4 regions of the Pseudoalteromonas sp. 20-MNA-CIBAN-0454 genome follow, and region 2 is predicted to be linked to each of the others. Evidence: predicted binding sites of a transcription regulator. Region 2 holds the regulator's gene; each other region holds the start of a gene.

Region 1 (3,912 bases), on a different contig from region 2:
TTAGTTGTAGAGGACGACGCAGGGCTTCGCGAAGCATTAATAGATACCCTAGAAATGTCGGGTATTGAATGCGTTGCTGCCGACAGTGCTGAGCAAGCAATGTTACTACTTAAAAAAGAATCCTTTTCGTTAGTGGTGAGCGATGTGCAAATGGGCGCTATGAGCGGCCTAGATTTACTGCGCAGTATTAAATTAAATTACCCCGATTTACCGGTATTAATGATGACCGCCTACGCAACTATTGACGATGCGGTAGAGGCAATGCGCTTAGGCGCGATTGATTATATGGCCAAACCATTTGCACCCGAGGTGCTATTAAATATGGTGAGCCGCTATTTGCCCGAAAAACCCAAAGAAACCGACGGCCCTATTGTTGCCGATCCAACGAGTATTCAATTGTTGGAGCTTGCAAGCAGGGTAGCTAAATCAGACGCCAGTGTTATGGTGCTGGGGCCAAGTGGCTCGGGCAAAGAAGTATTAGCGCGGTTTATTCATGATAAATCAGCGCGTGCTGCAAAGCCCTTTGTGGCTATTAACTGTGCGGCGATTCCTGAAAACATGCTAGAAGCAACATTATTTGGCTACGAAAAAGGCGCTTTTACTGGCGCGATTCAGGCATGCCCAGGTAAGTTTGAGCAAGCACAGGGCGGTACAATTTTACTTGATGAAATTACCGAAATGGATTTAGGCTTACAAGTTAAACTACTGCGTGTATTACAAGAGCGTGAAGTTGAACGCTTAGGTAGCCGTAAAACCATTGCGCTGGATGTACGCATACTCGCAACCAGTAATCGCGATTTAAAACAAGCGGTTGCAAATAATCAGTTTAGGGAAGATTTATATTATCGCCTTAACGTTTTTCCGCTTATGTGGCGGCCATTATGCGAGCGCCCTGGCGATATTATTGTGTTGGCAAAGCATTTAATTGAACGTCATTTAATTAAAGCTAAGCAGCCGCTGGCTATTTTAGATAAGCAAGCTGAGCAAAAGCTCCTTAGCCATACATGGCCAGGTAATGTGCGTGAGCTTGATAACGTAATTCAGCGTGCGCTTATACTGCGCAGTGACAACAGCATAAGTGAGCAAGCTATTTTTATTGAAAACTTAGCCCCAAGTAACTTTGTAGTAGAGCCAGCAATTAGTGAAAGTGCGTTAACTAGCGCCTATTACGATAGTAAAACAACAGCCATTATTAATGACGAAAAGTCGGGTGATGAAAAGCTTGATGAGCAAACACCGAATGAGCAAAAATCAGATTTACTCGCTCAAGATACAGGCAGTTATAAAGATGAGCTTAAAGATAAAGAGCATCGAATTATTTTAGAAACACTTGCGCGTTGCCAAGGCAAGCGTAAAGACGTAGCCGAAACTTTGGGTATTAGCCCGCGAACTTTACGTTATAAACTAGCGCAAATGCGCGACTTAGGTATTTCACTTCCTGCATAACCTTCAAAAAAGCCCTAAATTCAATACCTTGAATTTAGGGCTGTCAAAACTCTGACTAAGTAAAAACTAACTGTAACACCATGTATTTAAAGCTTTATTTATGTGGCACGTTTTGTGCTTTATTAACCTTAAGAGTTAACTGCATTGTTAGAGACAAATAATGAAAATTCAAAATAGCGCTGTATTTCAAGAAATGCAATCAATGGCCTTAGAAGCGGGCCGTAATAATCAAATTAATAAATTGCCTACGCAAGTTCAGTCTACGTCATCAGCACAATTTGGCGATATGCTTAGCAATGCGCTCAATACTGTGCATGAGTTACAGCAAGACACAGGTCAAAAAGTAAAAGCGGTTGAAATGGGCGACAGAAGCGTATCGCTTGCAGAGGCAATGATTGCTTCGCAAAAATCTTCTGTTGCATTTGAAGCGACCGTACAAGTGCGTAATAAACTTGTTGAAGCTTACAAAGAAATCATGAATATGCCTGTTTAATCAGGTAGTGGAGAATAATTGTGGCGCAATCTAATCAATCTACAGATCTTGCACTTGCTAGTGGCGGTATTGAGCAAAGCGATAGTGACGATCAACAAGAACAAAAGTCGGGCTATTTAAGTGCGTTAAGCGGTGTTGATGTATTGCGTCAAGTTACCCTTATTATTGCACTGGCGATTTGTTTGGCAATTGCCATTTTTGTGATTATTTGGGCACGTCAGCCAGATATGCGCCCATTAGGTAAAATGCCCACCGAAGAGCTAATTCAAACGCTTGATTTTTTAGATGCGCAAAAAATAGATTATCAACTAGATGGCAATGTAGTGTCGGTTGATGAAAGCGAATACCAAAATATAAAATTACTAATGACTCGCGAAGGCTTGGATCAAGGTCCTACTTCTGGTTCAGACATAATAATGCAAGACATGGGCTTTGGTGTAAGCCAGCGCTTAGAGCGCGAGCGCCTAAAGCATGGCCGAGAGCAACAACTTGCCCGCACTATAGAAGAGCTAAATAACATCACTCGCGCCAAGGTGCTGTTAGCTATTCCAAAAGAAAACGTATTTGCCCGCAGAGAGAAAAAACCATCAGCAACGGTCGTACTTACGCTTAAACGCGGACGCTCGCTTAACAGCGAAGAAGTAGACTCTGTTGTGGATATTATAGCCTCAGCAGTGCAAGGATTAGAGCCTGCACGTGTAACGGTTACCGATCAAAATGGCCGTTTATTAAATTCGGGCTCACAAAGCTCACTTTCTGCGCGTTCTCGTAAAGAGTACGACCTAGAGCGTAAGCGCGAGCAAGAATACCTAGAAAAAATTGATAGCATTTTAATCCCTATTGTTGGTTTGAGTAATTACACTGCGCAAGTTGATTTGAGCATGGACTTTAGCTCATTAGAAGAAACGCAAAAACGTTATAACCCAGACCTACCAGCGGTAAGAAGCGAAACCACGTTTGAGGAAAACAACATAGGCGGCTTAGCTGTGGGTATTCCTGGCGCGTTAAGTAATCAGCCTCCGGTAAATTCAGATATTCCAGAAGTAGCAGGCCAAGGCGGCGCAGGAAGTGCTACTTCACCGAGTCGTACGCATAAAGAAGCCACGCGTAACTATGAGCTCGATACTACTATTTCGCATAAGCGCCAACAAAGCGGTACGATTCGCAGAATTAGTGTATCGGTAGCGGTTGATTATTTGCCAACAGTGGGCGAAAACGGTGAAACCACCATGACCCCGCGCTCGGCTGAAGCACTGTCAAATATTCGACGTTTATTACAAGGTGGTGTTGGCTTTGATATACAACGCGGCGATGCCCTAGAAGTAGTAACAGTTCCCTTTGTACGAGAAGCCGTAGATATGAGTTTTGAAGTACCTTTATGGGAACAAGACTGGTTTATGAAAATAGTACGCTTAGTACTGGCAGCATTGGTTATTATTGTGTTGATTATGGCGGTAGTTAAACCTATGCTAAAACGCTTAATTTACCCAGACAGCACGCTTGATGAGTACGATGAAGATGCACTTAGCTCAGGGGTTGATATTGGCGATAGTAGCTTAGATATGCTAAATAAAGACTTTGATTCTGCTTCAGTTGGCTTCTCAAGCGATGGTACACTGCAGCTACCCGATTTACATGGTGACGAAGACTTACTTAAAGCCGTTCGTGCCCTTGTAGCTAACGAACCAGAACTATCATCACAAGTAGTGAAAGCGTGGTTAACAGAAGATGACTGATCAAAACCAAAAACAACTCCCAGCAGCTTTCGATGTTGATAAGCTAGATGGCGTAGATAAAGCGGCCATATTGCTATTAAGTTTATCTGAAGAAGATGCAGCGCAAATACTCAAACACTTAGAGCCCAAACAGGTGCAAAAAGTGGGTATGGCGATGGCCGGTTTGCAGGATCTATCGCAAGCTAAAATAAGCGCAGTACATAATTTATTTATAGAACAAATTCAAAGCTTTAGTAC
Region 2 (3,912 bases):
GCAGACCAAGTTTGTTTTTTATTAAAAACGTATTTTCTAAGCGCATAAGATACTCTACTTAAGCTGAACAGATGATTATTTAAATTGAATTATTTTTCTTGCTCGCGATGGCGAATTTTTACATTAGGGTGAGACATAGCAAAGCTTTCACCAATTGTTTGCGCTAAATAAACTGAGCGGTGCTGACCACCAGTACAACCAATAGCAATGGTTAAATAACTGCGATTATTACGCTCTAGGTGTGGTAACCACGTTTGTACAAAGGTTTGAATTTGCCAAGTGAATTTTTGCACAATACTATGACTAGCTAAATAATCTTTTACTGGTTGATCTAATCCAGTTAAAGGCTTGAGCTCCGGTTCCCAGTGTGGGTTTGGTAAAAAACGCGCATCAAAAACATAATCAGCACCTTTGGGAATACCATGCTTAAAGCCAAACGACTCAAAGGTAATGATAAGCTGTTTGTCTTTTTTACCGAGTATGGTTTCACGCATAGATTCAGCAAGTTGATGCACACTTAAATCGGTTGTATCAATGACATGATCAGCCCGCGTTACGAGTACATCGAGTAATTCTTTTTCTTTTTTTATTGCTAAATCTAGCGGTAGCGAATCAATCGAAAGCGGGTGCAAACGACGTGTTTCTGAATAACGGCGGATTAACGTTTGATCGTCGCTATCTAAATAAAATAACGTTGGTTTAGCAAAGTCGGGCAAGTACTCAAGGATATCGTTAAACTGCTGCTGGTCTTTAGGCAGGTTACGCACGTCTATACTAACGGCTATTTTATCGTAGTTATCAGAGACACTGCGCACTAATGAAGGCAGCAAATTTACCGGAATATTATCTACACAATAGTAACCTAAATCTTCTACAACACGTAAAGCAACTGACTTACCAGAACCTGAACGGCCACTTATAATAATTAATTCCATTTACCACCCCTTTATTAGTAACTAGGATTGATCCAAAATAACTTGGTATAACGCTTCATCAGACTTTGCCGCACGCAATTGCTTACAAAACTCTTTATCGTTTAGTTTATCAGCTATTGTGGCTAGTGTTTTCAAGTGCTGCTGGTTATCGCCATCGGGCACTATAAGCGCAACAAAAATATCAACTGGACGATTATCAATTGCATCAAAATTAATAGCGGTTTCGCTTATTAAAATTAAGGCAAGAGGCTCTTGTGCCCCGCTCATACGGCCATGTGGAATTGCTATTCCTCGGCCAATACCGGTACTACCTAGCTTTTCTCTTGCCAATAAAGCAGTGAGAATATCTTGCTGAGGTAAATACGGCATTTTTTTATGCGCGAGTTCACTGATGAATTCTAAAATTCTTTTTTTACTATTAAAAAGGACCACAGCTTTGCTGCAGTCCTGGCATATAAGTGAGCTTAATTTCATAGTGTTAGTGTCGAGCAAACTTCTCTTTGTGTTTAATTACTTGACGATCGAGTTTGTCAATCAACGAGTCAATGGCAGCGTACATATCTTGGTGTTCGGTCGATGCAAATAGCTCAGCGCCACTTACAAAAATTGTTGCTTCAGCTTTTTGACTTAATTTTTCTACATCGAGAATAACATGCACATTAGTTATGTGATCTGAGTGTCTTTGCAGCTTTGCAAATTTATTATTTACATAGTCTCTTAATGAGTCTGTAATGTCTACATGACGACCAGTTAAGTTTAGTTGCATCAGCATTTTCCTCTTTGTTGTACGTCTTAAATCAAGCTTTTACGTTGATTCGACGGGGGAATAGCCAGAGATTCGCGATATTTTGCAATTGTCCGTCTAGCTACTTTAATTCCTTGCTCAGCCAATATATCTGCAATCTTGCTATCACTCAATGGTTTGGCTAAGTTTTCTGCAGCTATCAACTTTTTAATCAGGGCACGTATGGCAGTTGATGAACATTCGCCACCATTTTCGGTGCTTACATGGCTTGAAAAAAAGTACTTAAGCTCAAAAATGCCACGTGGAGTGTGCATATATTTTTGCGTAGTGACCCGTGAAATAGTCGACTCGTGCATTTCAACTATTTCGGCAACATCGTTTAATACCATAGGTTTCATGGCTTCTGGGCCATGTTCAAAAAACGCTTGTTGCTGCTTAACAATACAATTAGTTACTTTCAGGAGTGTTTCGTTTCTACTTTCTAGGCTTTTAATAAACCATTTAGCTTCTTGTAAGTGCGAGCGAATAAATTGGCTGTCACCGCTGGATTTTACTGTACGAGACATAGCCGCATATTGGCTGTTAACACGTATTTTTGGCATGCTATCTGGGTTTAGCTCTACCACCCAGCGGCCTTTTATTTTTTTAACAGACACGTCAGGTATAACGTATTCAGACTCTTCTCTGACAATAGTATCCGCAGGCTTAGGATTAAGCGTATGAATAAGTGTCATTATTTCTTTAAGCTCTTCTTCTTTGAGCTTAGTTTTTTTCATTAACGTACGATAGTCGCGAGCAGCGAGTAAATCGATATGATCAGTTAACACCATTTTTGTTTCGTTAATATAAGGGGTGTCTTTATCAAATTGATTTAATTGAATGCATAAGCATTCTTGCAAGCTGCGAGCTGCAATACCAACAGGATCAAATAATTGAATGCGCTTTAGCACTGCTTCTATTTCATCTAGTTCTACTTCGTGTTCGTCGTCAGTTTCTTGGTTAAAGCTTGCTAAAAGGTCTTCGCAACTGAGGGTTAAAATACCAGAGTCATCTACGGCTTCAACGATAGCTATGGCAATAGCTTCGTCGGTAGGGCTAAAAGGGGTGAGCTGTAATTGCCACATTAAGTATTCATGCAGGGTTTCGGTTGATGCACCTTGATAAATAGATTCATCTTCAGGCATTGGCCCTGATGAAGAGGCAGGCGCTGCGCTCATATATTCATCCCATGATACATCCATGGCCATGTCGTCGCTTATGGTGTCTTTATTTAGTGCTTCGCCGCTATCTTGCTCATACTCGCTTGGGGTGTCGTCAGCAGAGGCGCTAACAGTAATGTCATCTGCTTTTTGCTCGTTTTTACCTGCTGATTCTTCCGTGTAATCTTGTTCATCAACTTCAAGTAATGGGTTGCTATCAAGTGCTTCTTGTATTTCTTGCTGGAGATCCAAGGTACTAAGCTGCAATAAGCGAATAGCCTGTTGCAGTTGCGGAGTCATTGTAAGTTGCTGGCCCATGCGCAGCTGTAATGATTGCCTCATTTATCTCTAACAATCCTTATAAATTGATATGATTAATCTTAGCAGATGCTTATAGTAATAACATAAATATTACAGTTTGAACTGCTCGCCTAAATAAACATCACGTACTGTTTTATCGTTTAATACAAATTCAGGAGTACCAGATGCAATTAGCTCCCCATGAGAAACAATGTAGGCTTTTTCACAAACATCAAGGGTTTCCCTTACATTGTGGTCGGTAATTAGTACGCCAATACCACGATTTTTAAGGTGTTCTATAATTTTTTTAATATCGAGTACTGAAATAGGATCCACGCCAGCAAAGGGCTCATCAAGCAATATAAATTTAGGATCTGCAGCTAAAGCACGTGCTATTTCTACGCGGCGACGTTCACCACCAGATAGCGCCATACCTAAGCTGTCGCGAATATGTTGCAGGCTAAATTCGTCCAATAAACTATTTAGGGTTTCTTCCCTGGCTTGTTTATTTAGTTGCTTACGCGTTTCTAAAATAGCCATTAAATTTTGATACACAGTGAGCTTTCTAAAAATAGAAGATTCTTGTGGTAAATAACCAATACCTAAACGAGCACGGCTGTGCATAGGAAGTAAGGTAATATCGTTATCATCAATTAATATTTTACCTTTGTCGCTATGAACTAAGCCTACAATCATGTAAAAGGTAGTGGTTTTACCTGCGCCATTTGGGCCA
Region 3 (3,912 bases), on a different contig from region 2:
GTCGCCTTTAAATGACGCGTCGCTGCCGATACCAAATTGAATGCTGTCGCCGCCAATATTTACCGGTAATCCGCCTAAACCAATAACGGGGTCGAGTTTTGCGTCTGACTGTTTATCAGTTTCTGTTTTTGCCGCTTTAGAGGCTTGCGTAGATTCTTGCAATTTAACCGTAATTATATCGCCGGTACGCAGTGCTTTTTTATCAGCGTATAAGTCGTTCGATAAATACGTATTAAACAGTGAGCCATTAGCAACTGCCGGTTCAACATTGGGTTCTGGGTACATGGGCGCATAGTAAGGATCGTCTTGTACTACATCACTATTTTGTGTAGACACACAGCCACTTAACAATAAAGTACCCGCTGCAAATAATATAATATTGCGCATAATAACCTCTAAAATATTATAATTGCTGATTGATGTAGCTCATCATTTCATCAACTGCCGAAATTACTTTTGAGTTCATTTCGTAAACACGCTGGGTTTCTATTAGGTTTACCAACTCTTCGGTTACGTTTACGTTTGACGTTTCTAGTGAACCTTGAATAATAGTGCCTAGCCCATCAACTCCAGGGTTACCCTGCACCGGCGCGCCACTTACCGCAGTTTCGGTGTAAAGGTTTTGCCCTATAGGCTCAAGGCCCGACGGATTAATAAAGTCACTAATGGTAATTTGCCCAATAACCACGTTATCGGCCTGCCCTGCAACTCGTACAGATACTTCACCGTCTTGCGATACAGTTATTGATTGCGCGTCATCGGGTACGTTCATTTCTGGTTGAACCACATAACCCGCACCCGAGGTTACAACTCGCCCGTCGCCATCGGTGGTAAATTGTCCGTTGCGCGAATAAGCAATATTGCCATCTGGCTGTAATACTTCAAAAAAGCCTGAACCAGAAATCATCCAATCTAGTGAGTTTTCAGTAGTTAGCATATTACCTTGCGAAAAGTTTTTTTGGTTAGCTACCACTTTGGCACCAGCACCTAGCATTAAACCTGATGGCATTTCGGTATCTTGTGATGAGCGACCGCCTGGTTGATTAATGTTTTGGTAAAGTAAATCTTCAAAAACGGCGCGGCTTTTTTTATAACCAACCGTACTGGCGTTGGCTAAGTTATTTGAAATAACCGAAATGTCGGTTTGTTGGGCGTCAAGCCCAGTTTTACTGATCCACAATGCTGGATTCATAATCGTGTCCTCATTTTAAAGTTAAACTATGCGCAACAGCTGATCTTGCGATTGATCTATTTCTTCTGCTGTTTTCATTAGCTTTACTTGTAATTCAAATTGGCGTTGATGGCTGATCATATCGACCATTTCGTGTACCGGATTAACGTTCGACATTTCTAATGCGCCGCTTATCACTTGTACGTTAGCTGAGGTTTCAACCGTTTGATTTGGTTTTGGTCTAAATAAACCATCGTTACCTTTTTCAAGTGTTGAGTTATTTGCCTCAACCACTTTTAAACGATCAACCTCTTCTAAAAAGTTAGCCGGCGCGCCTTGTGGGCGTACTTGTATGGCACCGTCTTTACTAAATTCTATTTTTTCAATCGGGACTGGCAAAATAATAGGGCCGCCTTCGCCAATTACTTGACGACCACCGCTGGTAACTAACATGCCTTCGGCGGTAATATTAAGCGTACCTACTTTTGTATAAGCTTCGTTGCCGGAGGCGTCTTGTACACTCAGCCAGGCGTTATCGCTCATGGCAATGTCGAGCTCGCGACCGGTTTGCTGTATGCCACCCGATGTCATGTTTGAACCTGGGCGCTCTTCCATAGAAAACACCCGCGATGGCAAACCTTCACCAAACGCTTGCATAGATCGAGCTTGGGCAAAGTCGGCTTTAAAACCTGTAGTGTTTGCGTTCGCCAAATTATTGGCTTTAAGGGCAAGCCCCATTAAGCTTTGCTTAGCGCCAGACGCGGCAATGTAGACCATTTTATCCATAACATCGACTCACTTAAAAATCTCTGTAAGAACAAATGCAATATATGCGCCATTGTTAAATACAGCAGTAAAACTGCACCGCCAAGCAATGTGGTATACCGCCGGTAGCTGCAGAAATTATAGGGATGAGGTTCTAGGGGCTAGGTTCTAGGTTGATACCTGACGCCTCAAACCTGCTCTTTAAATTTCTACCTAAAACCTGATACCTGACGCCTAAAATCTGCTCTTTAAATTTCTACCTAAAACCTGATACCTGACGCCTCAAACCTGATCTTATAAACAAAAAAGGCTGCAATTAAGCAGCCTTGAATATTCAAATTAATAAATTGTGCTTTATCTAATTTGCAGAATACTTTGCTGAATTGTTGAGTTAACTTCCAGCGCTCGCGAGTTTGCTTGGAAATTACGCTGTGCGCTAATTAAATCAACTAGTTCGTTAGTTAAGTTTACGTTTGACTGCTCAAGCGCTGATGAGTTGATATTACCTAAGGTGCCAGAGCCTGGTTCACCAGCAATAGGCTCGCCTGACGCTATACTCGCTTTCCAACCTGTGCTGCCCACTTGTTGTAAACCTTGCGAGTTTGAAAAACGCACCATAGCCACTTGGCCTAAAAATGTTGAGTCGCCGTTACTGTACGAAGCCACAACTTTACCGTCGGCGCCAATATCAATACCCGCTAAACGGCCAACTGTTGCACCGTCTTGCTCAAGTGCTTTTACTTCAAAGCGACTTGCGTATTGAGTAGGTATTTTATTAGCTGTACCGGTTTCATCACGCCAGTTAATTTCAACAGGCGCTGGGAAGGTAGCACCATTGGTTAATAAATCAGAAAGCCCCGCTGTACCACCGCCACCAGCTGCAATAGACAATGGATTAAAAGTGTTACTTACGTTTGGCGTGCCGTCTGTACTTTGCGGTAAGCCACTTGAGTCAAACTTAAAAGTAGTCATAGGAGTGTACGGAGCTGCTGTTTGCTCAACCCCATTGGCACCAAAGGATTTACCATCAAGTGTTGAATGCACGTTCCATTGATTTTCATTACCGAGTACTGCAGGGTCGCTTTTTACAAAAAACAGCTGCAATACATGTGGCTCACCGAGTGAGTCATATACGGTTGTTGAGGTTGATGAATTATAAGTTGCACTTTCGGTAGGGTTAAACGCAATTGTAGGTGCAATTGATCGTGAATCTAAATTAAACGAGCTATACACACTCGAAGTAGCACGCGGCGATCCTGACGAGTCAGGTATTTGTAAAGCCGATGAAGTGCTTAAACTCACTGATGTAGTATCGCCTGTTGAAGGGTCAACCGGAAAGCCTTGTAAAAAGCTGCCATTTGCATCTACTACAAAGTTGTCTTTGTTTAACTTAAATGCGCCGGCACGTGTGTAAGTAAAATCTTGCGCGCCTAGGTCTTGGCTGGTTGCAAAGTAACCTTCACCGGTAATCGCTAAATCTAACGAGTTATTGGTAAACTGTAATGATCCTTGATGAAATTGTTGTGCAACCATAGTCGTTTGCACGCCGTCACCATTTTTTGTTTTACCCGAACTAAATACCGACGATGCATACACGTCAGCAAATTCTGCGCGCGACTCTTTAAAACCCGTAGTATTTACGTTGGCTATATTATTTGCCGTAACGTTTAAATCTTTTTGTGCGGCAGCAAGGCCGGATAATGCAATATTGAAGCTCATAATTGACCTCTAAACTATTTAATTTTTAGCCCGCTGGCTAATGAATCTTTTACGCGATTTCTGCAACATCAGTCAGCCTAACCGCACCTTCTTTAGTGTTAATAATGATGCCATTTGCACCATTAATATTCACACTCTCAATATTTTTAAAGGTAGCAATTGGCAGGCTCGAAAACTCACCATTAGTACTCCCCTCGGCTTTAATTTTATATTCACCAGGGGGTAAGCGCTCACCTGCTTCATTTTTACCATCCCAT
Region 4 (3,912 bases), on a different contig from region 2:
TACAGTGGTTTGGCGGTATGGGGATCATTGTATTGGCGGTTGCTATTTTACCTATGCTAGGGGTTGGTGGTATGCAGCTATATCGCGCCGAAATACCAGGGCCAGTAAAAGACTCTAAAATGACCCCGCGAATTGCCGACACCGCAAAGCACCTTTGGTATATATATGTGTCAATTACACTTGCGTGTACCTTGGCATATTGGATTGCAGGCATGGATTGGTTTGACGCAATAAGCCATGCGTTCTCAACGGTCGCCATTGGTGGGTTTTCTACTTATGATGCCTCTATGGGGCATTTTGATAGCCCAGTAATTAACTTTATTTGTGTGTTCTTTTTAATTATTGCAGCCATTAACTTTTCACTGCATTACGCTGCGGTAGCAAGTAGAAATATCAGTGTTTATATTCGCGACCCTGAGTTTAAAGTGTTTTTATGTATTCAGTTAGCGCTGGTGGTGATTTGCTTTACCGTGCTTTCGTCTCATGAAGTGTATGCCAATGGCGATGAAACACTCGACCAAGCGCTATTTCATGCTGTTTCAATTAGCAGTACGGCAGGATTTGCCACCGATAACTTTTCGGCTTGGCCATTATTTTTACCAATACTGCTTATATTTTCGAGCTTTATAGGTGGCTGTGCGGGCTCTACCGGTGGCGGTATGAAAGTGGTGCGCGTATTCTTACTATACTTACAAGGCGTGCGAGAGCTTAATAGGCTAGTGCATCCTCGGGCTATATATTCTATCAAGTTAGGCAGCAAAGCGTTGCCAGACAAAGTAGTAGAAGCTGTATGGGGGTTTTTCTCAGCGTACGCATTGGTGTTTATAATTATTATGCTAGCGCTGATGGGAACCGGTATGGATAACATTACAGCATTTTCTGCTACTGCAGCGTGTTTAAATAACCTTGGCCCGGGCTTAGGAGATGTTGCATCGCACTATGGGTCTATTAGTGATGGTGCTAAATGGTTGCTTACCATTGCTATGGTATTTGGCCGTTTAGAAATATTTACTTTATTAGTGCTGTTTACGCCTACATTTTGGCGCGGATAATTTAATTGTTAGTTTATAAATAGTATTAGGGAAAAGGATATGCCAACAACTAACCTAGAAAAGTTACACCAAATAATGTCTGGTGCCATGGTTGATCTTGAAATTTTAACACCAACAGCCAGCAAGCGTGTAAAAACAGAGTTTATAGGTTTGCTCGAAAATCGATTTATTATTTTAAACTATCCGAGCTCAAAGCGCCTGCCTACAGCAAGCGACTACCTGCACGATGGGGTAATGGTGGTAGTAAGAGCACTAATAGAGGGAAGTGGTGGGCAGGTTATCGCTTTTCGTCAGCAAATAATGTCAGTTGCATCTCATCCCGCACGCTTACTTTTTATTAATTACCCAAAGCAAGTGCAGTTATTCGATTTACGCTCGCAAACTCGTATACCTACCTTATTATCGGCCAAGCTAAAACTTAGTGATGACAGGATACTCGACGGGGTAATTAAAGATATTTCGCTAACGGGCGTAAAGTTTGATCTTAAAGACAAAGCCCAGGCCGAAAACATTAAAGGGATGCAATGCTCAATCATCCTCGATAGCAGTAATAAGCAAGTTAAAGACTTTCAGGGAGAAATTTGTAGCGTGAAAGAACACGTTCAAGGTGCTTACTGTGGAATAAAGCTATTAGCCAGCGAAGAAGAAATGAAAAGCTTTATGGGGGATCACTTTATTGACCCTTCAATACTCCAATCAGAAACCGAGTAACTGTACATTTCGCTATTTTGCAACAAAATAGCGATTTATTAAATTTAATTTTAAATAACGCATACCTGCATTGATAAAAATAAAATAATCGATAAAAAACAATTATTTATAAAAATAAAAGCTATTGGTTATTTTCATTTCAAAAATTATTCAGCTGTAACCGAGTTGAATATCCCAGCTAAACAGTCTCCTTACAGTGTGTATTTATAATCTGTGGCGTTTTTTGCTTTTTGTAAGGTATTGAATTTGTTCGAACTTATTTTTTGGGCTTAAAGTGTGTTGCAAAAAGGCAACAAAAATAGACAGTTAATTATCACCTTTAAGTACATGTCACCTTTAACTAATTGAAGTTATTGATGTTTTAAATGTTGGCATCGAAGTTGTAATAGTTAAACTGTATTGCATTAAACGTGATTTAAAGTGAAGCACTTAATCGCAGTTAACATAAACTTTGAAGGAAGATTGATTATGAAAACATTAAATAAAACGTTAGCACTTATCGCTCTAGCATCGTCATCAGCCGCTTTTGCAGTAAGTGATTTTGATACCCTTGATGTAGATGGTAATGGCGCAATTAGTCAAAGCGAAGCTGCTGTTGATGCAGAGTTAATGAGTATTTTCTCAGAGCTTGATACTGACCAAAACGGTGAGTTATCAAAAGAAGAATTTTCTAAAGCATAAGCAAAATGCAAGGTTGATAAAATTCTGTGTTGCCAAAGACAACCTAAGTAAGCAAGGGAGCTTATGAAAAAGAATAACAAGGAAAGTATAAACCTTAGTATATCTAATTTTTTGATAAAGCATTGAATAACATAGTAAAGGATTAAATTATGAAACAGTTAAATAAAGCACTCGCACTTATCGCTCTAGCATCGTCATCAGCCGCTTTTGCAGCAAGTGATTTTGATACCCTTGATGTAGATGGTAATGGCGCAATTAGCCAAAGTGAAGCGTCGGTAGATTCCGATTTAATCGCACAATTTGCAGAGTTAGATACAGATGGTAACGGTGAGCTTTCTAAAGCAGAGTTTGCTAACTACTAATTACTTTTTCGGTTATTTTTCACAGCCAGGGATTTCTGAGAAGGACCTCTCATTTTTAGGAGATTATTATGAAAGTATTAAATACATCACTTGCGATTTTAGTTTTAGCGTCTTCAGCAGCAGCCTATGCAGCAGTGGATTTTGCCTCTTTTGATACCAACGGCGATGGTGTTATTTCTCAGCAAGAAGCTGCGGCAAATACACAGTTAGTAAAAATATTTGATCAGCTAGATACTGACGGTAATGGCGAACTTTCTAAAGAAGAGTTTGCCAAAGTACAATAAAGCTTTAGTACCCTATATTAAAAAAGCAGCTTAACTAAGCTGCTTTTTTGTGTTTAAAGTACCAACAATGTACTGCTATAAAAATATAGCGCTCACCTGAAATAGTTTTTCTACAATATTAATGTGCTTTTTATCAATTAAGAACATGATGACATGGTCGCCCGACATAATAATGGTATCGTCGTGGGCAATAAGCACGTCGTCGTTACGTACTACAGCACCAATAGTAGTACCTGCTGGGAGTTTTATATCCCTTACAGTTCGGCCAACTACTTTAGATGTATTTTCATCACCATGGGCAACAGCTTCAATAGCTTCAGCTGCACCTTTGCGTAGTGAATATACGTTAATAATATCGCCGCGGCGAACATGAGTAAGTAATGCCGAAATAGTGGCTTCTTGTGGTGAAATTGCAATATCAATATCGCCGCCTTGTACTAAGTCAACGTATGCACTGCGTTGAATAAGTACCATGGTTTTTTGTGCGCCCATACGTTTTGCTAGCATGGCCGACATTATATTTACTTCATCATCGTTGGTTACCGCAATAAACACATCAACCTGATCTATATGCTCTTCTGACAATAGCTCTTGGTCTGACGCATCTCCGCAAAAAACAATCGTGTTGTCGAGCATTTCAGAGAGTTGCTCGGCGCGCTCTTTGCTGCGCTCAATTAATTTTACACTGTGATTTTTTTCCAGTGAGCGCGCTAGGCCTGCGCCTATATTACCGCCACCAGCAATCATAATGTTTTTATATGAACGCTCTAACCTTTGGAGTTCGTTCATAACGGCGCGGATGTGTTTAGTGGCTGCTATAAA

What was found. Region 2 encodes sigma-54, which starts transcription at its own class of promoters, with help from an activator protein. Its sites were predicted from a motif close to GTTGGCACGNNNNTNGNNT; they were not measured.
Region 1: fliE (flagellar hook-basal body complex protein FliE) is a predicted target of sigma-54. The motif match lies at 1,548-1,566, and genes of this name have one in related genera.
Region 3: AAEZ22_RS11675 (flagellar basal body rod protein FlgF) is a predicted target of sigma-54. The motif match lies at 1,993-2,011, and genes of this name have one in related genera.
Region 4: AAEZ22_RS13820 (EF-hand domain-containing protein) is a predicted target of sigma-54. The motif match lies at 2,131-2,149, and genes of this name have one in related genera.

The regions. Positions count from the first base shown of each region.
Region 1 covers NZ_JBEOOB010000015.1:76,146-80,057, reverse strand. The annotation lists gene AAEZ22_RS09425 (sigma-54-dependent transcriptional regulator) at 1-1,446, shown strand, start outside; gene fliE (flagellar hook-basal body complex protein FliE) at 1,607-1,939, shown strand; gene fliF (flagellar basal-body MS-ring/collar protein FliF) at 1,960-3,675, shown strand; gene fliG (flagellar motor switch protein FliG) at 3,668-3,912, shown strand, end outside.
Region 2 covers NZ_JBEOOB010000011.1:6,975-10,886, forward strand. The annotation lists gene AAEZ22_RS07170 (HPr family phosphocarrier protein) at 1-46, opposite strand, end outside; gene rapZ (RNase adapter RapZ) at 90-935, opposite strand; gene ptsN (PTS IIA-like nitrogen regulatory protein PtsN) at 957-1,409, opposite strand; gene hpf (ribosome hibernation promoting factor) at 1,414-1,701, opposite strand; gene AAEZ22_RS07190 (RNA polymerase factor sigma-54) at 1,728-3,221, opposite strand; gene lptB (LPS export ABC transporter ATP-binding protein) at 3,291-3,912, opposite strand, start outside.
Region 3 covers NZ_JBEOOB010000022.1:7,727-11,638, forward strand. The annotation lists gene flgH (flagellar basal body L-ring protein FlgH) at 1-387, opposite strand, end outside; gene flgG (flagellar basal-body rod protein FlgG) at 404-1,192, opposite strand; gene AAEZ22_RS11675 (flagellar basal body rod protein FlgF) at 1,214-1,957, opposite strand; gene flgE (flagellar hook protein FlgE) at 2,291-3,655, opposite strand; gene AAEZ22_RS11685 (flagellar hook assembly protein FlgD) at 3,705-3,912, opposite strand, start outside.
Region 4 covers NZ_JBEOOB010000029.1:39,226-43,137, forward strand. The annotation lists gene AAEZ22_RS13810 (TrkH family potassium uptake protein) at 1-1,052, shown strand, start outside; gene AAEZ22_RS13815 (flagellar brake domain-containing protein) at 1,092-1,763, shown strand; gene AAEZ22_RS13820 (EF-hand domain-containing protein) at 2,232-2,444, shown strand; gene AAEZ22_RS13825 (EF-hand domain-containing protein) at 2,594-2,806, shown strand; gene AAEZ22_RS13830 (EF-hand domain-containing protein) at 2,875-3,090, shown strand; gene trkA (Trk system potassium transporter TrkA) at 3,166-3,912, opposite strand, start outside.